Regions from separate parts of the Actinomadura sp. NTSP31 genome, predicted to be linked through region 2. Evidence: riboswitches for the same ligand, from Rfam matches in the RefSeq annotation. Region 2 holds a riboswitch; the other holds the start of a gene.
What was found. Region 2 has a riboswitch for cyclic di-AMP ahead of ACA514_RS21790 (CHAP domain-containing protein). Riboswitches for the same ligand answer to the same signal wherever they lie in the genome.

Region 1 (3,639 bases), on a different contig from region 2:
TTCCTGGAACCGGGGGGCCGCCTCTTTTCGCGCTCCTGGCGTCAGCCCGCGCGCTTGGTGCGGGCGCGCGTCCGCTCGCGCTCCTTGGCGTCGAGCACCACCTTGCGGATCCGGACGGCCGCGGGGGTCACCTCGACGCACTCGTCCTCGCGGCAGAACTCCAGCGACTGCTCCAGCGTCAGCAGGCGCGCCGGCGTCACCGTCTCGGCGATGTCGGACGTCGAGGACCGGATGTTGGTCTTGGCCTTCTCCTTGGTGATGTTGACGTCCATGTCGTCGGAGCGCGAGTTCTCCCCGACGATCATGCCCTCGTACACCTCGGTGGTCGGCCCGACGAAGAACGTGCCGCGCTCCTGCAGGTTCGTGATCGCGTACGCGGTCGCGGCGCCGGACCGGTCGGCGACCAGCGAGCCGGACGGCCGGGTGCGCAGCTCGCCGAACCACGGCTCGTAGGACTCGAACACGTGGTGCGCCATGCCGGTGCCGCGCGTCTCGGTCATGAACTCGGTGCGGAACCCGATCAGGCCGCGCGCCGGGACCAGGAACTCCATCCGGATCCAGCCGGTGCCGTGGTTGGTCATGTGCTCCATGCGGCCCTTGCGGACCGCCATGAGCTGCGTCACCGCGCCGAGGTGCTCCTCGGGGATGTCGACGGTGAGCCGCTCGACCGGCTCGTGCTTCTTCCCGCCGATCTCCTTGGCGACCACCTGCGGCTTGCCGACGGTCAGCTCGTAGCCCTCCCGGCGCATGTTCTCCACCAGGATCGCGAGGGCCAGCTCACCGCGGCCCTGCACCTCCCAGGTGTCCGGGCGCTCGGTCGGCAGCACCTTGATCGACACGTTGCCGACCAGCTCCCGGTCGAGCCGGTCCTTCACCATCCGGGCGGTGACCTTGGTGCCCTTCTCGCGGCCCGCCAGCGGGCCGGTGTTGGTGCCGATCGTCATGGAGATCGCCGGCTCGTCCACCGTGATCAGCGGCAGCGGGCGCGGGTCCTCCGCGTCGGCGATGGTGTCGCCGATCATGATCTCCGGGATGCCGGCGATCGCGATGATGTCGCCCGGCCCCGCCTCGTCGGCGGGCTTGCGGGCCAGCGCCTCCGTCATCAGCAGCTCGGTGATCCGCACCTTCTCGATGCTGCCGTCGTGCCGGCACCAGGCGACCTGCTGGCCCTTCTTGATCGTCCCGGCGTGCACCCGGCACAGCGCGATCCGGCCGAGGTAGCTGGAGGCGTCCAGGTTCGTCACGTGCGCCTGCAGCGGCGCGTCCGGGTCGTAGGACGGCGCCGGGATCGTCTCGGTGATCACCGAGAACAGCGGCTCCAGGTCCTCGCTGTCGGGCATGCCGCCGTCGGCGGGCTTGGCCAGCGACGCGCGCCCGGCCCGGCCCGAGGCGTACACGATCGGGAAGTCGATCTGCTCCTCGGTGGCGTCGAGGTCCATGAACAGCTCGTACGTCTCGTCCACGACCTCGTCGATGCGGGCGTCGGGACGGTCGGTCTTGTTCACCACCAGGATCACCGGCAGCTTGGCCTCCAGGGCCTTGCGCAGCACGAACCGGGTCTGCGGCAGCGGGCCCTCGCTGGCGTCCACCAGCAGGACGACGCCGTCCACCATGGACAGGCCGCGCTCGACCTCGCCGCCGAAGTCGGCGTGGCCGGGCGTGTCGATGATGTTGATGGTCATGCCGTTGTGCCGGACGGCGGTGTTCTTGGCGAGAATGGTGATGCCCTTCTCGCGCTCCAGGTCGTTGGAGTCCATGACGCGGTCGTCGACGTCCTGGTTCTCGCGGAAGGCACCTGACTGCCAGAGCATGGCGTCGACCAGCGTCGTCTTGCCGTGGTCGACATGGGCGACGATCGCGACGTTCCGGAGGTCGTCGCGCGTGGAGATGGGCATGCGGGCTCGCCTTGCGTGAGAGTTCGGGAGTCGCCGCAGACGCGCGGCTGCCTTCATTCTACTTGCCGCACGGCGCAACCCGCTCCGAGCCGCCCGTCCCGTCGCTCCCAGCGGCCCCGATTGGCCATCTTTGCCCATCCTTTGTAATCTTCCCGAGATCCGGTCGTCCGGAGCCCCACCCCCCGGGGCTGCGGCCGGACCGCCGAATCCACCGCGGCACCCACCCGCGGACGAACCGGGGACCCATCCCCCTGGGGTGAATCGACGCACGTCGTAGGGCGACTCCTGGCCCGAACCCGTCAGCTAACCCGGTAGGCGAGCAAGGAGAGGAGAACACCGGCTTGGCACCGGACCCCCGTTCCCGGCGGCGCATCGCGCCCGCCGCGGCAGCCGGCGTGCTGCTGGTCGCCGGCCTCGGCGCCACCGCGCCCGTCGCCGCGCACGCCGCGACCCCCTTCGGCCCCGCCGCCGCACCGTCGGCCACCGGCACGCCCAGTCCCCTCCCCACCACGGAGAAGGGCCTGAAGCAGAGCCTGAAAGAGCTGAACGACGAGGCGGAGACGCTCACCGAGCAGTACAACAAGACGCGCGTCGACCTCGGCCACGCCGTCAAGGCCGAGCAGGCCGCCGCCAAGTACGCGCAGCAGCTGGTCAAGCAGACCGCGCCCGCCCGGCAGCGGCTCGCCCAGCTGGCCGCCGCCAACTACATGAGCGGCGGGCCCGACGCGATCTTCAGCTCCGGCGGCAGCGCCGACAGCCTGTCCGACTCCGCCTACCTCCAGCAGAACCAGGCCACCACCGTCCTCGCCCTGCAGAAGCAGGTCGACCAGGCCGAGGCCGCCCAGCGCGCCGCGCAGGACCGCACCGAGCAGGTCAAGCAGGCCCAGGCCAAGGTGCAGACGGCGCGCAAGGCCGCCAAGGCCAAGGTGGACGAGGTCGTGAAGCGCCTCGACAAGCTGACCACCACCCACACCACCGACCCCAAGTCCGGCCTCACCGCCACGATCAAGGGCTCGGACCTGCCCGCGAAGATGGCCCGCAAGGCCCTCACCAAGCTCGGCAGCCCCTACGTCTGGGGCGCCGCCGGCCCGAGCTCCTTCGACTGCTCCGGCCTCGTCGTCTGGGCCTACGCCCAGGTCGGCAAGTCGGGCCTGCCGCACTACACCGGCGACCTGTACCAGCTCGGCAGCAAGGTCTCCCGCGGCTCGCTGCGCGCCGGCGACCTGGTGTACTTCGGCAGCAACCTGCACCACATGGGCATCTACGTCGGCGACGGCAAGTTCCTGCAGGCCCCGCAGACCGGCGATGTGGTGAAGATCTCCAAACTGTCCACCCGGTCCGACTACGCGGGCGCGAACCGGATCTCCTAGGGAGCCGCCGCCTCAGCGCAGGTCGGGTTCCAGTTCGGCGATGACGGGGCGGTCGCCGGGGAGCCAGGCCACGTCGTACAGATCGTCGCGGGCGAGCCAGCGCAGGGCCAGATGCTCCAGGGCCTGCGGCTCGCCCTCGACGATCTCGGCGGTCCAGACGCGCAGCAGGGCGCGCTCGCTCAGCCGCCAGTCGCCGCCGACGCGGCGGAGCGGGCGGATCTTGATCGCGAGCTCCTCGTGGCACTCGCGGACCACGGCGTCCTCGTCGGACTCGCCCGGGTCCACCTTGCCGCCCGGCAGCTCCCAGCCGCCGGCCATGTGCGGCGGTTCGGCCCGCTGGGCGGCGAGCAGCCGCCCGTCCCGGATGATCGCCG
Region 2 (3,639 bases):
AACTACGCCTTCGCCTTCCACGCGGACGGGACGCCCGTGCCGGGCTGGCCCGTCCGGCTGTCATCGGTCATGACCTTCTACGGGAGCGCCCAGGAGTTCATCACCGAGGGCGTCAACCAGCCCGTGACGGCCGACGTGGACGGCGACGGCAAGGACGAAGTGGCCACGGGTCCGTCGTTCGGCCCCACCTACCTGATCTCCGGCACCGGCAAGATCCTGCGCGACTTCGGCCCGCTCGCCAACCCCGCCCTGGACCCGTCCGCCGTGCTCGGCGGCCATCTGCCCGCCGACGTCCCGCTCTCCTTCACCACCTCCGGGGCCTTCGGCCGGTTCGGGCCGCTGAACCGGCTGGGCTACACCGAGGGCGGATCGGGGGCCGCGTCCCTGGTCGCCGCGCTGCTGTTCCCCGGCAGCGGGCAGCCGATCGGCAACTACCAGCGCGGCTACGACGCCGCCACGGCCCTGCCCGTGCCAGGCTTCCCGCAGCGCCGCACGGGCCTGGCCTTCCTCGGCTCGCCGATCATCGTGGACGTCACCGGCGACGGCCGCGCCGAGGTCGTCGGCGGCGGCGACACATCCACTTTGCACGCCTTCGGAGGGTCCGGGCAGGCCGCCGGGTTCCCGCTGTTCACCGGCGGCTGGACGATCTGGTCCCCGTCCGCGGGGGATCTGGACGGCGATGGTAAAACCGATCTTGTTGTCTCCACCCGCGAGGGTTACCTGTTTGCGTGGGCAACCGCAGGTAAAGCCGCGGGCCCGCAGTGGTCCACCTACCACCACGACGACCGGCGTACCGGGCGATACGGCCCCCCGGATTGACCCGCCGGAGGCCCCGCATCCCTCCAGGCGCGAGATCATCCGAACTTTTTTTGGTGCCGGCGGACTGGCCGTGAGCCCCCGCGTGGTGGGGGTTTTGGGTTGTCTTTGCTGGTGGGCCTGTGGTTTGGGGTGGGCTTGACGAAATATGGGGTGGGTTGAACCTGTTGTGGATGTGTGACCGACGGGGAAGCCCGTCCGGGGCGCCCGCTTCGATCTGACGAAGGGCGCATCGAGTCCCTGATCATCAGGACGGCCGATCAAGGCACGTCCGCCGCCGAGTCCGCACACAGCGCCGATCTTCAAAGGCCACGCGGAGCCGGGGACCCACCGAAACACCGGGGTGAATCCGCACCCCCGCATGCGCGGGGTGACGGTAGGGCCACTTCCACGCCCGAACCCGACAGCTAACCCGGTAGGCGGACTGGAAGAACCTCAGGAGAACCCTTCTCATGACCGCTCCCACCTTCGATCTGACCAAGCGCATCGGCACCCGTGTCGCCGCCGGCGCCGTGCTGTCTGTGGCCGGCGCGTTCGGCATCGCCTCCCTCACCCCGGCGGCGCACGCCGACACCAAGCCCGCGCAGCCCGCGAACACCGTGCACGTCGCCGCCGTCTCCAAGGCCGACACCAAGGGCGCCGAGGGCGCTGCGGCCGGTGCCAGCAGCGGTAAGGCCGGTGCTTCGGCGCAGGACGTGATCAAGCTGGCGCGTACCCAGGTCGGGACGCACGAGGACGCCTCGGGTAACAGCAAGTTCAACGACTGGTACGTCGATTCCTCGCTGGGTCAGCTCAACGCCCACCGGATCGGTGCCAAGAGCGCCTCGGTCTACAAGGGCCAGTCCTGGTGCGACATGTTCGTGTCCTGGCTGGGCCAGAACACCGGCGCCAAGGGCATGGGCGCTGACGCCTACACCGTCAGCCACGCCCAGTGGTTCAAAAAGACCGGCCGCTTCGGGCAGACCGCCAAGCCCGGCGCCGTGGTGTTCTTCGCCTGGAACGGCGGCGGCATCAAGGGCATCGACCACGTCGGCATCGTGGTGAAGGACAACCACGACGGCACCATCAACACCATCGAGGGCAACACCGGCAACGCCGTCAAGGAAAAGGTCCGCGACACCTCCACCGTCGCCGGCTACGGCTACCCCGAATACCGGTAACCCCGGCGGGGCCGCACCACGGCCCCCCGCCCTCCCCCTTTCTTCCCGCACCGTCCAGTGGTGCTTCCCCCCTTCCTCCCCCCGCGCGATCACGACCGCGTGCCGCGCACCGGACCCCGTCACGCCCGAACGGTGTGACTCCTCATGCCCTGAGCGGCGTGACCCCCCGGTGCCTGGACCACCGAGCGAAGGATGCACATGCAGCAGCGAGCCATCGACACCGCCCTGTCCGCCCTGACCGGTACCGCCCTGGCGGGCCTGCTGGTCGCGGGCGTGGCGGTCGAGAGCGCCCACGGCGCCCCGGCGGACCAGCCGATGGCGCACCACACCACCTCCCAGCAGGCGACCGGGCACCACACCACCGGCCACACCACCGGCCACACCGCCGGCAAGGCCGCGACCAAGACCCGCGGCGTGCTGTCGGGCAGCACCACCGCGTCCTACTTCTGGGACGACGGCTCGGGTGTGAACGGTGACACCGGCGCCCCCGCCAGCGGCAAGCCGATGCAAAAGGGCCTGTTCGCCAGCCCCAGCTGGCCCATGAACACCAAGGTCAAGGTCACCTACAACGGCCGCAGCGTCACCGGCTTTGTCGGCGACCGCGGCCCCGGCGAGCCCTCGCACCGCGGTGTCATGCTCGACCTGGACACCTACACCTTCCGTCACCTGGTCGACGGCCACAAGCCGAGCAGCAAGTACGACACCGGCACCTCGGTCGGCCACCTCAAGGGCGTCAAGTACCAGGTCCTGTCCTGGGGCCACGGCGCCGGCAAGAAGGGCACCCCCAAGCCCCTCGGGTAACGAATGAACGAAAAGGGCGGCATCCCACTCGGGATGCCGCCCTTTTCGCGTCCCGGGTCGCGCCGTCAGGAACTTGAACCCCGAACTCGTCACCGACAGCGGCGTCACCGAGCTGCTTCCGGTGGTGGTGACGTCCCAGCACGCGCTGCCCGGGCTGGGCGGTCGGCTGCTGGATCTGGACGTGCTGCGCCCAGCCGAGGCACGCGAGATGCTGGGGCGGCTGCTGGCGCTGCACGTCGGCGTTCCCGATCCCGCCTCACCGAGCAGGTCGCGGGCACCGAGCGGCTGGTGGGGTTGTGCGGCGCTGCCGGCCGCCCACCCCGCAAACCCCTGGCCGCCACCCTGGCGCGGTTGGAGGCCGCAACGATGCTCACGGCCCGCGACCTCGCCCGGGGGCTCGACATCACTCGGACCAGCGCCGACTCCGTCGACGGCACGCCGAGTGGAGATCCTGCGGCGCCGCCGTTCCCGATCGCCTTCCTGGTCATCGCCGAGCATCTGGCGGCCCCGCCGGCACGAGAATTCGAAGATCGATTCGGCATGGCGTAAACAATCTTGTGGGGGTTTAATGAGGCAACGGGGCCGTTGGTGCAGTCCAAGCCATGAGATACGCGTCGGAGAGCGGATGCGCGGCCTATGAGTGTGGACGGTCGGTCGACCGTGGGGCGGATCGTGTCGCCCTTGCTGGTGGGACGGGACGCCGAGATGGCGCGGCTGCTGGCCGCGGTCCACCGGGCCCCCGCGGCGGTGGTGATAACGGGCGAGGCCGGCATCGGCAAGACGCGGCTGGTGGCGGAGATGGCCGCCCGCCCGGAGCTGCGCGGCGTACGGGTGCTGACCGGCACGTGCCGCTCGATCCGCG

Region 1: it holds a riboswitch for cyclic di-AMP, as region 2 does, so the genes downstream of both, ACA514_RS28980 (NlpC/P60 family protein) here and ACA514_RS21790 (CHAP domain-containing protein) in region 2, are expected to answer to the same signal.

Annotation. Positions count from the first base shown of each region.
Region 1 is NZ_JBGNUT010000019.1:20,613-24,251, reverse strand. It holds gene typA (translational GTPase TypA) at 42-1,895, opposite strand; cyclic di-AMP (ydaO/yuaA leader) riboswitch at 2,103-2,229, shown strand; gene ACA514_RS28980 (NlpC/P60 family protein) at 2,237-3,265, shown strand; gene ACA514_RS28975 ((deoxy)nucleoside triphosphate pyrophosphohydrolase) at 3,278-3,639, opposite strand, start outside.
Region 2 is NZ_JBGNUT010000012.1:184,643-188,281, reverse strand. It holds gene ACA514_RS21795 (FG-GAP-like repeat-containing protein) at 1-819, shown strand, start outside; cyclic di-AMP (ydaO/yuaA leader) riboswitch at 1,100-1,252, shown strand; gene ACA514_RS21790 (CHAP domain-containing protein) at 1,269-1,976, shown strand; gene ACA514_RS21785 (hypothetical protein) at 2,175-2,777, shown strand; gene ACA514_RS21780 (hypothetical protein) at 3,129-3,326, shown strand; gene ACA514_RS21775 (AAA family ATPase) at 3,465-3,639, shown strand, end outside.